DNA from 2 places in the Variovorax sp. V213 genome. Region 1 is predicted to be linked to the other one. Evidence: predicted binding sites of a transcription regulator. Region 1 holds the regulator's gene; the other holds the start of a gene.
What was found. The regulator sigma-54, encoded in region 1, starts transcription at its own class of promoters, with help from an activator protein. The targets are predictions, from matches to a motif close to TGGCANGNAANCTGCTTT.
Positions count from the first base shown of each region.

Region 1 (7,478 bases):
TGCCGACCGCCTGAAAGAGCGGCTCGACAGCGGCGGCCTCGAATCGGCGCTGGTGCGCGTCCAGCGCTGAGATCGACGAGCCGCCGGCCGCGGCATCCGCGAGCGGCGGTCACGAATATTCTTTAAGCTTCGCCGCGCGGCACGGGCCGCCGCCGACCCGGATTGTCCTGGGCAAGCCGCATGCGGGAACTCCGCGCGGCGCGCCGGCTCAGTCTGCCGTACCCAACAGGAGAACTCTTTCAATGAAACGTCGTGATTTTTCGCTGGCCGCCACCTCGCTCGGGGTGCTTTCCCTGGCTGGCAACACCGCGCACGCCCAGGCGCGCGTGCCCAAGGCCGGCACCGAGTACCTGGTGCTCGACAAGCGCGTGGCGGTCGATGCGCCCGCGGGCAAGATCGAAGTGATCGAGTTCTTCTCGTACAACTGCCCGCACTGCAACGATTTCGAGCCGCAGCTCGAAGCCTGGCTCAAGACCGTGCCGAAGGAAGTGGCCTTCCGCCGCGTGCCCGTGCCTTTCGTGGGCAACGACGTCGAAGCCAAGCAGCGCCTGTACTACGCGCTCGAAACGCTGGGCAAGGTCGACGAATTCCAGCCGAAGGTGTTCGACGCGATCCACAAGCAGCGCCAGAACGTGAACGGCGACGCCAACATCATTGCCTGGGCCACCGCCAACGGCCTGGACGGCGCCAAGTTCAAGGAGGTCTTCACCTCGTTCGGCGTGGCCAGCAAGGCCAAGCGCGCCTCGCAGATGACCGACGCCTACAAGGTGGCCGGCGTTCCGGCCCTGGCCATTGCCGGCCGCTGGTATGTGGACGGCGAAACGGCCGGCAACATGACCAAGGCGCTCCAGGTCACCAACTTCCTGATCGGCGAAGCCAAGAAGGGCTGACCCCCTTTTCCGGGGGGTATCACCTGCGGCCGGCGGAGCCGGTTTCGCGGTGTTTCCGGATGGATGTCAAGCCCGCTTTGGCGGGCTTTTTCATCCGTGCGTGCAGGGCTGGCGCCATCTGCCGCATACAATGCAGAGCAAGTTTCGTGCCTCTATGACATTGCACTCCTACTCCAACACCACCCCTCTTGTTCGCCGCCTCGGCCGCCTGACTCGCCTGAGCGTTGGCGCGCTGTTGCTGGCCGGTCTCGCCTCGGGCGCCCTGGCCGAGACGGCCGACCGCACCAAGCCGATGAACATCGAGTCCGACGCGATGCGTTATGACGACCTCAAGCAGACGAGCGTGTTCACCGGGAACGTGCTGGTCACGAAGGGCACGATCATCATCCGCGGCGCGCGCATCGACGTGCGGCAGGACGCCGAGGGCTACCAGTACGGGGTGGTCACGGCGGCTCCCGGCAAGCGGGCCTATTACAAGCAGAAGCGCAATGCGCCCGACGAGTGGATCGAGGGCGAGTCCGAGGTCATCGAATACGACAGCCGCGCCGACAACGTCAAGTTCATCCGCAATGCCGTCATGCGCCGCCTGCTGGGCGCCACGCCGAACGACGAAAGCAGCGGCGCGCTCATTGTCTATGACCAGAGCAACGACACCTACACGGTCAACGGTTCCACCGTGCCGCCGAACACCGGGGTGAATGCGCCCGCGGGCGGGGGGCGGGTGAAGACCATCCTGACGCCCAAGAGCGCCACGGCGCCCGCGCCAGGCGCCTCGGCTCCGGCCGGCGGACGGGCCGCGCCAGCGGCGCCCCAGCCGGCACCCGGTGCCGGCCTGCGCTCGACCACCACGCTCGGCGGCGGCGAAGGGGAAGGGCGCAAGTGATCGAAGCTGCTGGAATCCAGAATACCAACGGCACGCCGGGCAGCCGCCTGGTGGTGCGGGGCCTGCAGAAAAGCTACGGCAGCCGCAAGGTCGTCAAGGATGTCTCGCTAGACGTTCAAAAGGGCGAAGTCGTCGGGCTTCTGGGCCCCAACGGCGCCGGCAAGACCACCTCGTTCTACATGATCGTGGGCCTGGTGCGGGCCGATGCTGGCGAGATCACCATCGACGGCGAACCCATTGCGCACATGCCGATCCACCGGCGCGCCCGCATGGGCCTGAGCTACCTGCCGCAGGAAGCCTCCATCTTCCGCAAGCTCACGGTCGAGGAAAACGTGCGCGCCGTGCTCGAGCTCCAGCGCGAGCCCGATGGCAATGGCAAGCCCGCCCCCCTGTCCAAGCAACGCACCGAAGAGCGGCTCTCAGGGCTGCTGGCCGACCTGCGGGTGGATCATCTGCGCGATTCTCCGGCGCTCGCGCTCTCGGGCGGCGAACGGCGCCGGGTCGAAATTGCCCGCGCGCTGGCCACGCAGCCGCGCTTCATCCTGCTGGACGAGCCCTTTGCCGGCATCGACCCGATCGCGGTGATCGAGATCCAGCGGATCATCAGCTTCCTGAAAGAACGCGGCATCGGCGTGCTCATCACCGACCACAACGTGCGTGAAACGCTGGGCATCTGCGATCACGCGTTCATCATCAGCGACGGGCATGTGCTGGCACAAGGCACGCCCTCGGAGATCGTCGACAACGCCGAAGTACGCAGGGTGTACCTCGGCGAGCACTTCCGGATGTAAGGGAGGAGTCGGTCTCCATGAAGCAAGGGCTGTCCCTTCGCGTCTCGCAGCATCTGGCGCTCACGCCCCAGCTGCAGCAGTCGATCCGGCTGCTGCAGCTCTCCACGCTCGAACTGAGCCAGGAGGTCGAGCAGATGCTGGACGAGAACCCGTTCCTCGAACGCACCGCGGAAGAAGCGGCGCGCGAGGAATTCGGCCTCGATGCCATCGATACCCCGGTGCCGCGCGATGAGTCGTCGGGCGAGGCCGGCGAGAGCGACTTCGCCTCGGCCCCGACGAGCAGCGCGGCCACCACATCCAGCGAAACCACCGCGGCGGCCGACACCGACATTCCCGCCGCCGACGCCACCGAGCGCGAGCCCGACTGGGAGGGCGACGGCACCGTCGACATGGCGCCGGACGACAGCGAGTGGGGCAGCGACGCCCCCGCGCGCCAGAACAATCTTGGCGACGACGAGCGCGCCGACGCCACCGAACTCGCGCGCAGCCAGGAGTCGCTGCAGTCCTTCCTGCACCGGCAGGCGCTCAGCCTCCGGCTCAACGAGAACGACAGCGCCGCGCTGCGCTTCCTGATCGAATCGCTCAACGACGACGGCTACCTCGAAGATTCGCTGCCGGCGCTGGCCTCGGGCCTCGCGGGCGACGACAACGACCAGTTCGACGAACTGGTGCATCACTTCCAGGTGGCGCTCGGCCTGCTGCAGAGCCTGGAGCCGGCCGGTGTCGGCGCGCGCGACCTGGGCGAATGCCTCGGCATCCAGCTGCGCGCGCTCGCGAGCGAAGACGAAACCGAAGAGCATGCCCTGGTCCGCAAGACCGCCATTGCCATCTGCAAGCAGCCGATGGAGCTGCTCGCGCGGCGCGACTTCAAGCGCCTGGCCACGCTCACCCGCACCAACGAAGACCTGGTGCGCTCGGCGCTGCAGATCATCGCGCGCCTGGAGCCCAAGCCGGGCCGCCGTTTTGTCGACGTCGAGCGCAACATCGTGATCCCCGACGTGATCGTCACCAAGATCGGCCGCGGCACCAACGTCAAGTTCCGCGTCATGCTCAACCCCGAGGTGATGCCGCGGCTGCGCGTGCACGACATCTACGCCGGCGCGCTCAAGTCGCACAAGGGCGAGGGCAGCCAGGCGCTGTCGCAGCGGCTGCAGGAGGCGCGCTGGTTCATCAAGAACATCCAGCAGCGCTTCGACACCATCCTGCGCGTCAGCAACGCCATCGTCGAGCGGCAGAAAAGCTACTTCGTGCACGGCGAGCTCGCGATGCGGCCGCTGGTGCTGCGCGAGATCGCCGACGAGCTCGGCCTGCACGAATCGACCATCTCGCGCGTGACCACCGCCAAGTACATGGCCACGCCCTTCGGCACGGTCGAGCTCAAGTACTTCTTCGGCTCAGCGCTCGGCACCGAGACCGGCGGCAATGCATCGAGCACCGCGGTGCGCGCGCTGATCAAGCAGTTCGTGAGTTCCGAGAGCATCAAGAAACCGCTGTCCGACAGCCAGATTTCCGAGATGCTCAAGGAGCAGGGCATCGAATGCGCGCGCCGCACCGTGGCCAAGTACCGCGAGGCGCTGCGCATCGCGCCCGCCAACCTGCGCAAGGCGTTGTAGAAAGCCGTCGATGGCCGGTCGCCGCCTGCTGTCGCGCTGTGGGCATTGGGTCTTCGCCATGGCGGCGGCGCTGCTGCTTGCCGGCTGCGCCACCCTGCCCGACGAAGCGCCGCGCCCACCCACCAGGGCCATGGCCGTGTCGGCCGACACCGCGCTCGGCAAGATCGCCCTGGCCGCGCAGCCCGACCCCGACCTCAGCGGTTTTCGCCTGATGCCGGGCGGCGACTTCGCCTTCGACACGCGCATCCAGCTCGCGCGGCGCGCCCAGCGCACGCTCGACGTGCAGTACTACCAGATCGAGAACGACGAGACCGGCCGCTACCTGCTGCGCACCCTGCGCGACGCCGCCGGGCGCGGCGTTCGCGTGCGGCTGCTGATGGACGACCTCTACACCTCGGGCGAGGACGAACTGCTGCTCGGCCTTGCCGCCACGCCGAACGTCGAGTTGCGCCTCTTCAACCCGTTTCCGGCCGGGCGCGGCAGCCTGCTCAAGCGCTTCGCGGCCTCGCTCTTCGACTTCAGCCGCGTCAACCGGCGCATGCACAACAAGCTCTTCATTGCCGACGGCGCCATGGCGGTGGCGGGCGGCCGCAACATCGGCAACCAGTACTTCAGGCGCACGGCGGGCGAGAATTTTCTCGATCTCGACACCTTCGTGACCGGTGCGCTGGTGCCGCGCCTCGGCACCCTGTTCGACCAGTACTGGAACAGCGCCTACGTGCGGCCCATCCAGTCGGTGGTGGCCACCGGTGTGCCGCGCGAAGAGTTGCAAAAGCGCTTCGAAGCCGCCACCGGCCCCGACACCACGCCGCCGCCGCCTCGGCCCGCCCCCAACGACCTGCTGGGCTACAGCCCGATGGCCGAGGACCTTGCCACTGGCAAGCTCGGCCTGATCTGGGCCCTTGCCGAGGCCTACGCCGATTCGCCCGACCGCGTGATCGGCAAGACGGCGTCGTACGGCGGCGTGCCGCTGCTCGACGTCGACAGCGTGCGCTACAACGTGGTCGAGCAGATGCGCCGCGCGCGCTCCGAAGTGACCATCGTCTCGCCCTACCTGATTCCGGGCGAGGCCGGCCTGGAGGTGATGCGCGAGATCCGCCGTCGCAACGTGAAGATCAGCGTGATCACCAATTCGCTCGCCGCCACCGACGAGCCCCTGGTCCACACCGCCTACCGCCGCTACCGGCCGGACATGCTGAAGCTGGGCGCCGACCTGTACGAGCTCAGCACCACGCGCACCCGCCGCAGCGTGCGGCTCGGCCTCTTCGGCACCTCGGTCGGCCGGCTGCATGCCAAGTCGGCCGTCATCGACCGGCAGGTACTTTTCGTCGGCTCGATGAATTTCGATCCGCGCTCCGAAACGCACAACACCGAGATCGGCCTTTTCATCCGCAGCCCCGAGATGGCGCAGCAGGCGCTCAAGCTCATCGACGTGCTCAAGCAGCAGGGCGCCTACCGCTTGCGCTTTGCCGAGGGCGGCAACCCATCGCGCATCGAGTGGATCAGCGAGGAGGCCGGCAAGACCACCGTGCTGAACGAGGAGCCCGACTCCGATTTCTGGGGCCGCGCCATGCTCGAGCTGCTGGCGCCGCTCACGCCCGAGAGCCTGCTTTAGCTCAGCTTGCGCGCACGCCCGACAGCAGCTTGAGGCCCAGCAGCACCATCACGCCGCCGGCCGCGCGGTCGATCCAGGCCTTGTAGCGCAGGTAGGCCGACCGCAGCGCCGCCGCAATCGCAAACACGCCACCATCGCGCCCGCGATGCCCAGCAGTGCAACCGTGATGTCGGTCATGATTTCTTGGTTATTGCTGCACGTTGACGGCTTCGACCTGCACCAGCAGCTTCACCTTGTTCTCGAAGCCGAAGTTCAAGCCCCAGGTGATGCCCCAGTCGCTGCGCTGCACCGTGGTCTCGAAGTCGCCGCCGCAGACCTGGCGGTTGATGAGCGGGTTCAGGTAGCAGTTGAAGCGCACGGCCTTGAGTGTGACCGGTTTGGTCTGGCCCATCAGCGTGAGCGTGCCCGGCACGTCGACCACCTTGTCGCCGTTGAATTCGATGCGGTCCGCCACGAAGCGGCCGGTCGGAAACTCGGCCACGTTGAAGAAATCCTTGCTTTGCACGTGGCGGTTGAGCAGGTCGACGCCGGTGTTGATGGAGCTGATGTCCATCGTGATGTCGACCCTGCCGCTGCTGCCGGTGCCGTCGATCTGCACCGAACCGTCCTTGGTGCTGAAGCGGCCGCGGTTGGTGGTGGTGCCGTAGTGCCCCATCTCGTACATCACGAAGGTGTGGGTCGGGTCGATCACGTAGCTGGCGTTCTTCACCGGGCCGCCCGCGGGCCTGGCGGCGACGGGCGGTGCCGTGTACTCCTGCGCCGGGGCGGGAGTGGCAATGGTCGCTGCAGACAGCGCGGCAGCGAGGAAGAGCTTCTTCATGGCAATGGGCGTGCTTGGCGTGAAAACGAAATCGAAAAAAAGAAAGAAAAGCGGCGGCTCAAAGCGGACCGAGGCCAGCGAGCGTGAACTTGAAGCGAACCTGCACGTCGTTGCCGATCACCGAGGTGTCGGTCCATTCGCCGTCGCCCACCTTGTAGTCGAGCCGCTGGATCGTAAAGCTTCCGGTGGCCACCGCGTAGCCGCCCGATGGCGCAATGGTCACCGGCACCGTGACCTGCCGCGAAATGTTCTTGATGGTGAGCTTGCCCGCCATCTCGAACCGGCCTTCGCCCAGCGCCTTGATGGCGCTCGACTGGAAGCTGGCCTGCGGAAAATGTCCGGTGTCGAACCACGGGGCCTTGGGCAGTTCGGCGTCGCTCATCGGCACGCCGAGCGATGCGCTCGCCGTGTCGATCTGCAGCGCGACGGTGCCGCCTTCGGGCTTCCGCGGGTCGAATGCCACCTGCGCGTCGAACTTCTTGAACGTGCCTTCCACCGGCACGCCCATCTGCTTGCTGACGAAGGCGATCTGGCTCTTGTCGGCCACGAGCCGGGTCGCCGTTGCGGGCTCGGCGCCCGCGGGCGACAGGGCGGCGAACGCGGCGGCCGCGAGAAAGAGACGGAAGACTCGGTTCATCTGGCGGATTCCTAGCGTGGCGCGGGCCACATGCGTTTCAGGATGCCGTCGCGGTCGATCCAGTGGTGCTTGAGCACCGCCGCCACGTGCAGCAGCGCCACCGCGGCCAGCGTGAACGCGCTGCCCTTGTGCAGCGGCTTCAGCACGGCCTCGGCCAGTTCCTTGTCGACCGGCATGAAGTCCGGCAGCGGCAGCACGCCGAACCACACGACCGGAAACCCGAGCGCCG
Region 1 is NZ_AP028664.1:4,692,050-4,699,527, reverse strand. Features, by position in the region: gene ACAM55_RS22225 (SPOR domain-containing protein) at 1-70, shown strand, start outside; gene ACAM55_RS22220 (thiol:disulfide interchange protein DsbA/DsbL) at 243-890, shown strand; gene lptA (lipopolysaccharide transport periplasmic protein LptA) at 1,045-1,773, shown strand; gene lptB (LPS export ABC transporter ATP-binding protein) at 1,770-2,564, shown strand; gene rpoN (RNA polymerase factor sigma-54) at 2,582-4,177, shown strand; gene ACAM55_RS22200 (phospholipase D family protein) at 4,188-5,792, shown strand; gene ACAM55_RS22195 (hypothetical protein) at 5,794-5,919, opposite strand; gene ACAM55_RS22190 (YceI family protein) at 5,980-6,612, opposite strand; gene ACAM55_RS22185 (YceI family protein) at 6,671-7,249, opposite strand; gene ACAM55_RS22180 (cytochrome b) at 7,261-7,478, opposite strand, start outside.

Region 2 (7,478 bases), 2.3 Mb from region 1:
CGCCTCGAGCGCGGCGCGCTCGCCGCACCACCAGGTCGGCAGCGCCGGCAGCTTGAGCTTTTCGCCGATGAGGCGGCGCGCAAGGCCGGGCAGGAAGCCCAGCAGCGCGGGCGATTCGAGGAACGCCGAGCCCGGCATGTTGGCCACCAGCACGTTGCCGGCGCGAATGGCCTGCAGCAGGCCCGGCACGCCGAGCGTGGAGTCGGGGCGCAGTTCGAGCGGATCGAGGAACTGGTCGTCCAGCCGCTTGATGAGCCCGTGCACCGGCCGCAGCCCCTGCAGCGTCTTGAGATAGAGCCGCTGGTCGCGCACGGTAAGGTCGCTGCCCTCGACCAGCGTCACGCCCAGGTAGCGCGCGAGATAGGCGTGCTCGAAGTAGGTTTCGTTGTAGGGTCCGGGTGTCAACAGCGCGATGTGCGGCGGCACGCCGGCCGGGCACATGTGCTGCAGGCCGTCCATCATGGCGCTGTAGGTGGCGGCCAGGCGCTGTACCTGCAGGGCCTCGAAAGCCTGCGGAAACTGGCGCGCAATGGCGAGGCGGTTTTCCAGCAGGTAGCCCAGCCCCGACGGCGCCTGTGTACGCTGCGAGACCACCCACCAGTTGCCGTCGGGCCCGCGGGCGAGGTCGAAGGCCGCGATGTGCAGCCATGTGTCGCCGGGCGGCTTCACGCCGTGAAGGGCGCGCAGGTAACCGGGGTGGCCGCGCACCAGCGCCGCGGGCAGCAGGCCTTCGGCCAGCAACTGCTGCGGACCGTAGACGTCGGCCATGACGCGGTCGAGCACGCGCACGCGCTGCAGCACGCCGGTTTCGATCTGGCTCCAGCTCTCGGGCGAGACGATCAGCGGAAAGAGGTCGAGCGACCAGGGGCGCTGCGGCCCGTTGGCGTCGGCATAGACGTTGTAGGTGACGCCGTTGTCCCGGATCTGCCGCTCCAGGCTGACCGCGCGCCGTGGCAGGTCGCCGAACCCTCCCGGGCCGAGCTGGTCGAAGAAGGCGTTCCACGCGGGCGTGAGGGGGGGCCTCTCGCTGGGGGGCTGCGCTGGCTGGACAGCCTGGGACTGCGTTTGCGCTTGGGATGGGGCCTGCGGCGTGCCTGGCACCACAGCCGGGCGCTCCGCCGCGGCGTCGTAGAGCAAAGGCGTCATTGGCGCCATGGGCGGAATGCCCAAGGCAGGCCGCGCCGGCGCCGCAGGCGTGGCCTCGCCGCGCAGTTCGTCGAAGTGGCCGGGCAGGGCAGCCGGGGCGAGCGCGGACGCCAGGGCGGCTGGAAATTCCAGCGCCTGGGCGTCGAACAGGGATTCGTTCAAAGGTTCCACAGGGGATGGATTGTCACATTGCCGTCACGGGTGGTGTGAAGGCCGATGTGCCAAATGTCCCTTTGCGTCCTTTTTCCGGGTCCTCAGCGCCGCAAGTCCAGCGTGAAAGGGAATTCGCGGCTGCCCGCGAGTTCGATGGTGGCCGGCGGCGTGCGCATCAGGCCGGGCGTATGGCCCATCTCGGTGAAGCGCGACATGCGCCGGCTTTCCGCTTCGTAGGCATTGACCGGGAAGGTGTCGTAATTGCGCCCGCCCGGGTGGGCGACGAAATACTGGCAGCCGCCCAGCGAGCGCTTCATCCAGGTGTCGACGATGTCGAAGGTCAGCGGCGCATGGGCGCCGATGCTCGGATGCAGCGCCGAAGGCGGGTTCCAGGCCTTGTAGCGCACGCCCGCGACGAACTCGCCCACGGTGCCGGTGGGCTGCAGCGGCAGCACCTTGCCGTTGACGGTGATCACGTGGCGGCTTTCGTTCAGGCCGGTGACGCGCACCTCGATGCGTTCGAGCGAGGAATCGACATAGCGCACCGTGCCGCCTGCCGAGCCTTCCTCGCCCATCACGTGCCAGGGTTCCAGCGCGTTGCGCAGCGAGAGCTCCACGCCCATGGCCTGCACCTGGCCCACCAGCGGGAAGCGGAACTCGAAATGCGGTGCGAACCAGTCGACGTCGAAGCCGAAGCCGGCCTGGCGCATCTCGCTGATCACGTCGTCGAAGTCCATCTTGACGAAGGTGGGCAGCAGGAATCGGTCGTGCAGCTCGGTGCCCCAGCGCGTGACGGGTGCCTTGTAGGGATCGTCCCAGAAGCGTGCCACCAGGGCGCGGATGAGCAGCTGCTGCGCAATGCTCATGCGCGCATGCGGCGGCATCTCGAAGGCGCGCAGTTCGAGCAGGCCGAGGCGGCCGGTGCTGGAGTCGGGCGAGTAGAGCTTGTCGATGCAGAACTCGCTGCGATGCGTGTTGCCCGACACGTCGATCAGGATGTTGCGCAGCGTGCGGTCGACCAGCCAGGCCGGCATGTTCTGGCCGTGGATCTCGCGGTTCTTCGCGATTTCCTTCAGGGCGATCTCGAGCTCGTAGACCTGGTCGTTGCGCGCCTCGTCCACGCGCGGCGCCTGGCTGGTCGGGCCGATGAACATGCCGGAGAACAGGTAGCTCAGCGAGGGGTGGTTGTGCCAGTAGAGCAAGAGGCTCGCGAGCAGCTCGGGCCGGCGCAGGAAGGGGCTGTCCGCGGGCGTGGCCCCGCCCATCACGAAGTGGTTGCCGCCGCCGGTGCCGGTGTGGCGCCCGTCTGTCATGAACTTCTCGGCCGAGAGGCGGGTTTCGAACGCGGCGTTGTAGAGAAACTCGGTGTGGGCGACCAGTTCTTTCCAGTTGTGGGCCGGATGGATGTTGACTTCGATCACGCCCGGGTCGGGGGTGACGGCCAGCATCTTCAGGCGCGGATCGCGCGGCGGCGGGTAGCCTTCCATCACGATGCGCATGCCCAGCTGCTCGGCCGTGGCCTCGACGGCCGCGACCAGGTCGAGATAGTCTTCCAGGCGCGCGAGCGGCGGCATGAAGACGTAAAGCACGCCCGAAGCGCTGCCCTTTTTCTCGGCCGAGGGGCCGTTGGCGCGGCGTGGGTCGCGCACTTCGACGCACAGTGCGGTGCGCGTGACCCAGTGGGCCGATTCGCCGCGCTGGGGCTGTCGCGTGGCCGCCGTCGCGGAGCGGTCGACCGCATCGGCCAGTGCCTTGCCGTCGCCTGCGGCCGCGGCGTCGCCGCCCGCGGTTCCACTGCCGCCCGGCGCCTGCATGCGCAGGGCCGCAGGCACCATGGGCGGCGCACCGAATTCGTAGGGCACGGTGCCAAGATCGGCACCCATCGCTCCGCCGGCAGGCACGGCGTAGCGCGCGCGGTAGTCGGCCGAAGTCGGCAACGCGGCCCGCGGCGCGGTCGGGTCGCGCTCGACCAGGTAGGGGTAGTCGCCCTTGCTGGCCCAGGGCTGGGAGTCGAGCGGCAGGCGGTAGCCCATGGGCGAGTCGCCCGGGATCAGGTAGAGCCGGTCGTCGCGCAGGAACCAGGGGCCGGTTTTCCAGCCCGGGCCTTCGAGCGCGGGGGCGTCGAGATTGGCGTTGGCGGGTTCGAGCGGCAGCATGTAGCCGATGACGGCGTCGAGCTTTTGCGTGAACACGCGGCGCAGGCGAACCCGCTCGAGTTCGTCGTCGAGCTTCGATTCGAAAGGGTCGACGTTGACCGGCAGGCGCCGTTCGCGCCAGAGGTAGTAATAAACGTCTTCGTAGCCGGGTTGCGCATAGCGCTCGGTGATGCCGAGCTTGTGCGCCAGCACGGTGGTGAAGCGGCGTGCGTCTTCGCTCGTGTAGTGCGTGGGCACGCGTTCGTCGGCAAAGAGTTCGGGGTTGTGCCAGAGCGTCTGGCCGTCGGCGCGCCAGAAGATCGAAAGTGCCCAGCGCGGCAGCTGCTCGCCCGGGTACCACTTGCCCTGCCCGAAGTGGAGAAAACCGCCCTGGCCGTATTCGGCCCGCAGCTTGTGGACGAGTTCGGTGGCATAGCCGCGCTTGGTGGGGCCGAGCGCATCGGTGTTCCATTCGGGCGCGTCGCGGTCGCCGGTGGCCACGTAGGTGGGCTCGCCGCCCATCGTGAGCCGCACGTCGCCGGCCGCGAGGCGCGCATCGACTGCGTCGCCGAGCGCAAGCACCTCGGCCCACTGTTCTTCGGTATAGGGCTTGGTGACGCGCGGCGATTCGTAGATGCGCGTGACCTTCATCTCATGGCCGAAATCGACCTCGGCCTCGTCGACGCCGCCTTCGATGGGCGCGGCGCTCGACGGCGTGGGTGTGCACGCCAGCGGAATGTGGCCCTCGCCGGCCAGGAGGCCCGAGGTGGCGTCCAGGCCGATCCAGCCCGCGCCCGGCAGGAACACCTCGCACCAGGCATGCAGGTCGGTGAAGTCGACCGTGGTGCCGCTCGGGCCGTCGAGCGCCTTCACGTCGGGTGTCAGCTGGATCAGGTAGCCCGAGACGAAGCGCGCGGCCAGCCCGCAGTGGCGCAGCAGCTGCACCAGCAGCCAGCCCGAGTCGCGGCAGGAGCCGCTGCCGTTGGTGAGCGTTTCTTCCGGCGTCTGCACGCCGGGCTCCATGCGGATCAGGTAGTTGACGTCCTTCTGGACCTGCTGGTTGAGGCCGACCAGGAAGTCGATGGTCCGCTGCTCCTTGCGCTCGATCTTGTCGAGGTAGGCCGACAGGAGTGGCGTGGGTTCCTCGGTGACGAGGTATGGCGCGAGTTCTTCGGCCTGCGAGGCGGTGTACTTGAACGGAAAGTTCTCGGCCTGCGGCTCGAGAAAAAAGTCGAAAGGGTTGTAGACCGCCATCTCGACCACGAGGTCGACCGTGACCTTGAACTCGCGCGTCTTCTCGGGAAACACGAGCCGCGCCTGGTAGTTGGCGAACGGGTCCTGCATCCAGTTGACGAAGTGCTCGGCCGGTTCGACCTGCAGCGAATACGAGATGACCTTGCTGCGGCAGTGCGGCGCGGGACGCAGGCGCACGACCTGCGGGCCCAGCTGCACCAGGCGGTCGTATTTGTAGTGGGTGACGTGGTGGAGTGCGGCGTGAATGGACATGCGTTTTGTGTGCAGTACTGCGAGATTGCATCGAAAAGATGTCTCTTGTGAGACGCATACTAGCCCAGAAGCAAAGCAATTAACGCGCCATTGAGCGTCGGCCTGGGAGGGTTTGCATCATGTGTTCCGGAGTTTGCCGTTGACGCCGGCGCGGGCGTCCGGTGTCGTCATGGCCGGGTCGTGGGCCTTTGCCGCGCTGGGCGGAACGCTGCTCGGCGCTGCATGGCAGTTGCATCAGGCGCGGCTGTGGAGCGGGGGTGCCTATGCGGCCTTGTTCTTCGCAGGCCTCGCGGGGCTGGCCGCGCTCTCGCGGCGATGGCGGCCGATGTTTCATTGGCTTCATGCATGGCGCATGCCGGCCGGGCTGCCGGTGATCGTGGCCCTGGCCTGCGGAGCCTTCGCCGGAGGCGGGCTCGCAGGGTGGCGGGCGGCTGCCCATGCGAGCGGCGCACTGGACCCGGCCATCGAAGGACGAGACCTGCAGGTGGTGGGCGTGGTGGCGCAGATGCCCCAGCGCAACGAGGGCGGTACGCGGTTTCGGCTCGACGTGGAATCGGCCCGCTGGGCCGATGAGCCCCTCGCATCGCCACCGCGTGTTCCGGCGCGCGTCGCACTCGGCTGGTATCGCGACGACACCAGCCTCTGGGGACGTGCTCCCGAAGGGCGAGCCGCGGCCAGGGGAGACCCAGCCGTCCCGCTGCACGCGGGTGAACGCTGGCGCCTCACGGTCCGGCTCAAGGCGCCGCATGGCAATCTCAATCCGCATGGCTTCGATAGCGAACTGTGGATGTGGGAGCAGGGCGTGCATGCCAGCGGCTATGTGCGGACAGGGACTCGCGACGCGGCGCCGGCACGTCTGCAATCCACGTGGCAGCACCCCCTCGAACGTGCGCGCGAAGCGGTGCGAGACGCCGTGTTCGAGCGCGTGGCCGACCCCCGGCAGGCGGGCGTGATCGCCGCACTCGTCACCGGGGACCAGGGCGCCATCGAGCGCAACGACTGGGACATTTTCCGCGCCACCGGCGTGGCCCACCTGATGTCGATCTCGGGCCTTCACATCACCATGTTCGCCTGGCTCGCGGCGCATGCGGTCGGCGCGCTATGGCGCCGCAGCGGCCGCCTGATGCTGCGCTTTCCCGCACCGCAGGCCGCGCTGGTCGGCGGCGTGCTCCTGGCCGGGCTCTATGCGCTTTTCAGCGGCTGGGGCGTGCCGTCGCAGCGCACGGCCTGGATGCTGGCCACCGCGGCGCTGCTGCGCCTCACGGGGCGGCGCTGGCCGTGGCCCCAGGTCTGGCTGCTGATCGCGGCGGTGGTGGTGGCCATCGATCCCTGGGCGCTGATGCAGGCCGGCTTCTGGCTCAGCTTCGTCGCGGTCGGGGTGCTGTTCACGACCGGCTTCATGCGGGCGGCCGACGAGAAGAGGGGGCCATCGGCGCGGCTGCTGGCGTTTTTTCGCGAGCAATGGGTGATCACGCTGGCGCTGACGCCGCTCGGCCTGCTGCTTTTCCAGCAGGTCTCGGTGGTTGGCCTGCTGGCCAATGCCGTGGCGATCCCCTGGGTCACGCTGGTGATCACGCCGCTGGCCATGCTGGGCACCGCTGTGGCGCCGCTCTGGGATGTTGCCGCATGGGCGGTCCAGGCGCTGGCCTTGCTGCTGCGGTGGCTGGCCGCATTGCCGTACGCCACGCTGTCGATGGCCGCTCCGCCGGCGTGGATGGCGGCCTGCGGCGTGGCGGGCGGCGTCCTGCTGGCCATGCGGCTGCCGTGGTCGCTGCGCACGCTGGGCTTGCCGTTCCTGCTGCCGGTGCTGCTGTGGCAGGCGCCCCGGCCGCCCGCCGGGGAGTTCGAGCTGCTGGCCGCGGACATCGGGCAGGGGAACGCGGTCCTCGTACGCACCGCAACGCACAGCCTGCTGTACGACGCGGGGCCGCGCTACAGCCTCGAAAGCGACGCCGGCCATCGCGTGCTCGTGCCCTTGCTGCGCGCCTTCGACGAACGCCTGGACATGCTGCTGCTGAGCCACCGCGACAGCGACCACACGGGTGGCGCGGCCGCGGTGCTCGCGATGCAGCCGCAGGCCGCGCTCCTGAGTTCGATCGAAGCCGGGCATACGCTGCAGTCGGTGCGCCCGGCCCGGCGCTGCGAAGCCGGCCAGCGCTGGCGCTGGGATGGCGTGGATTTCGAAGTTCTCCATCCTGTGGCCGCCGACTACCTTTCCTTCACCAAGCCCAATGCCATTTCCTGCGTGCTGCGTGTCGCCAACGGCCGCGCCACGGCGCTGCTGGCCGGCGACATCGAGCGCCTGCAGGAAGCGGCGCTGGTGTCGCGAACCCCGGCGCTGCGGGCCGATGTATTGCTGGCGCCGCACCATGGCAGCAAGACCTCGTCGAGCGCGGTGCTGCTCGAGGCGGTGCGCCCGCGCATCGCGCTGGTCCAGGCAGGCTATCGCAATCGCTTCGGTCATCCGGCCCCGGAGGTGGTCGAGCGCTATGCTGCGCACGGCGTACGGCTGGTCGAAAACGTGCCCTGCGGCGCCGC
Region 2 is NZ_AP028664.1:1,677,051-1,684,528, forward strand. Features, by position in the region: gene ACAM55_RS08110 (circularly permuted type 2 ATP-grasp protein) at 1-1,317, opposite strand, end outside; gene ACAM55_RS08115 (DUF2126 domain-containing protein) at 1,401-4,940, opposite strand; gene ACAM55_RS08120 (DNA internalization-related competence protein ComEC/Rec2) at 5,110-7,478, shown strand, end outside.
Region 2: a site for sigma-54 is predicted at 5,013-5,030, ahead of ACAM55_RS08115 (DUF2126 domain-containing protein). Genes of this name have one in related genera too.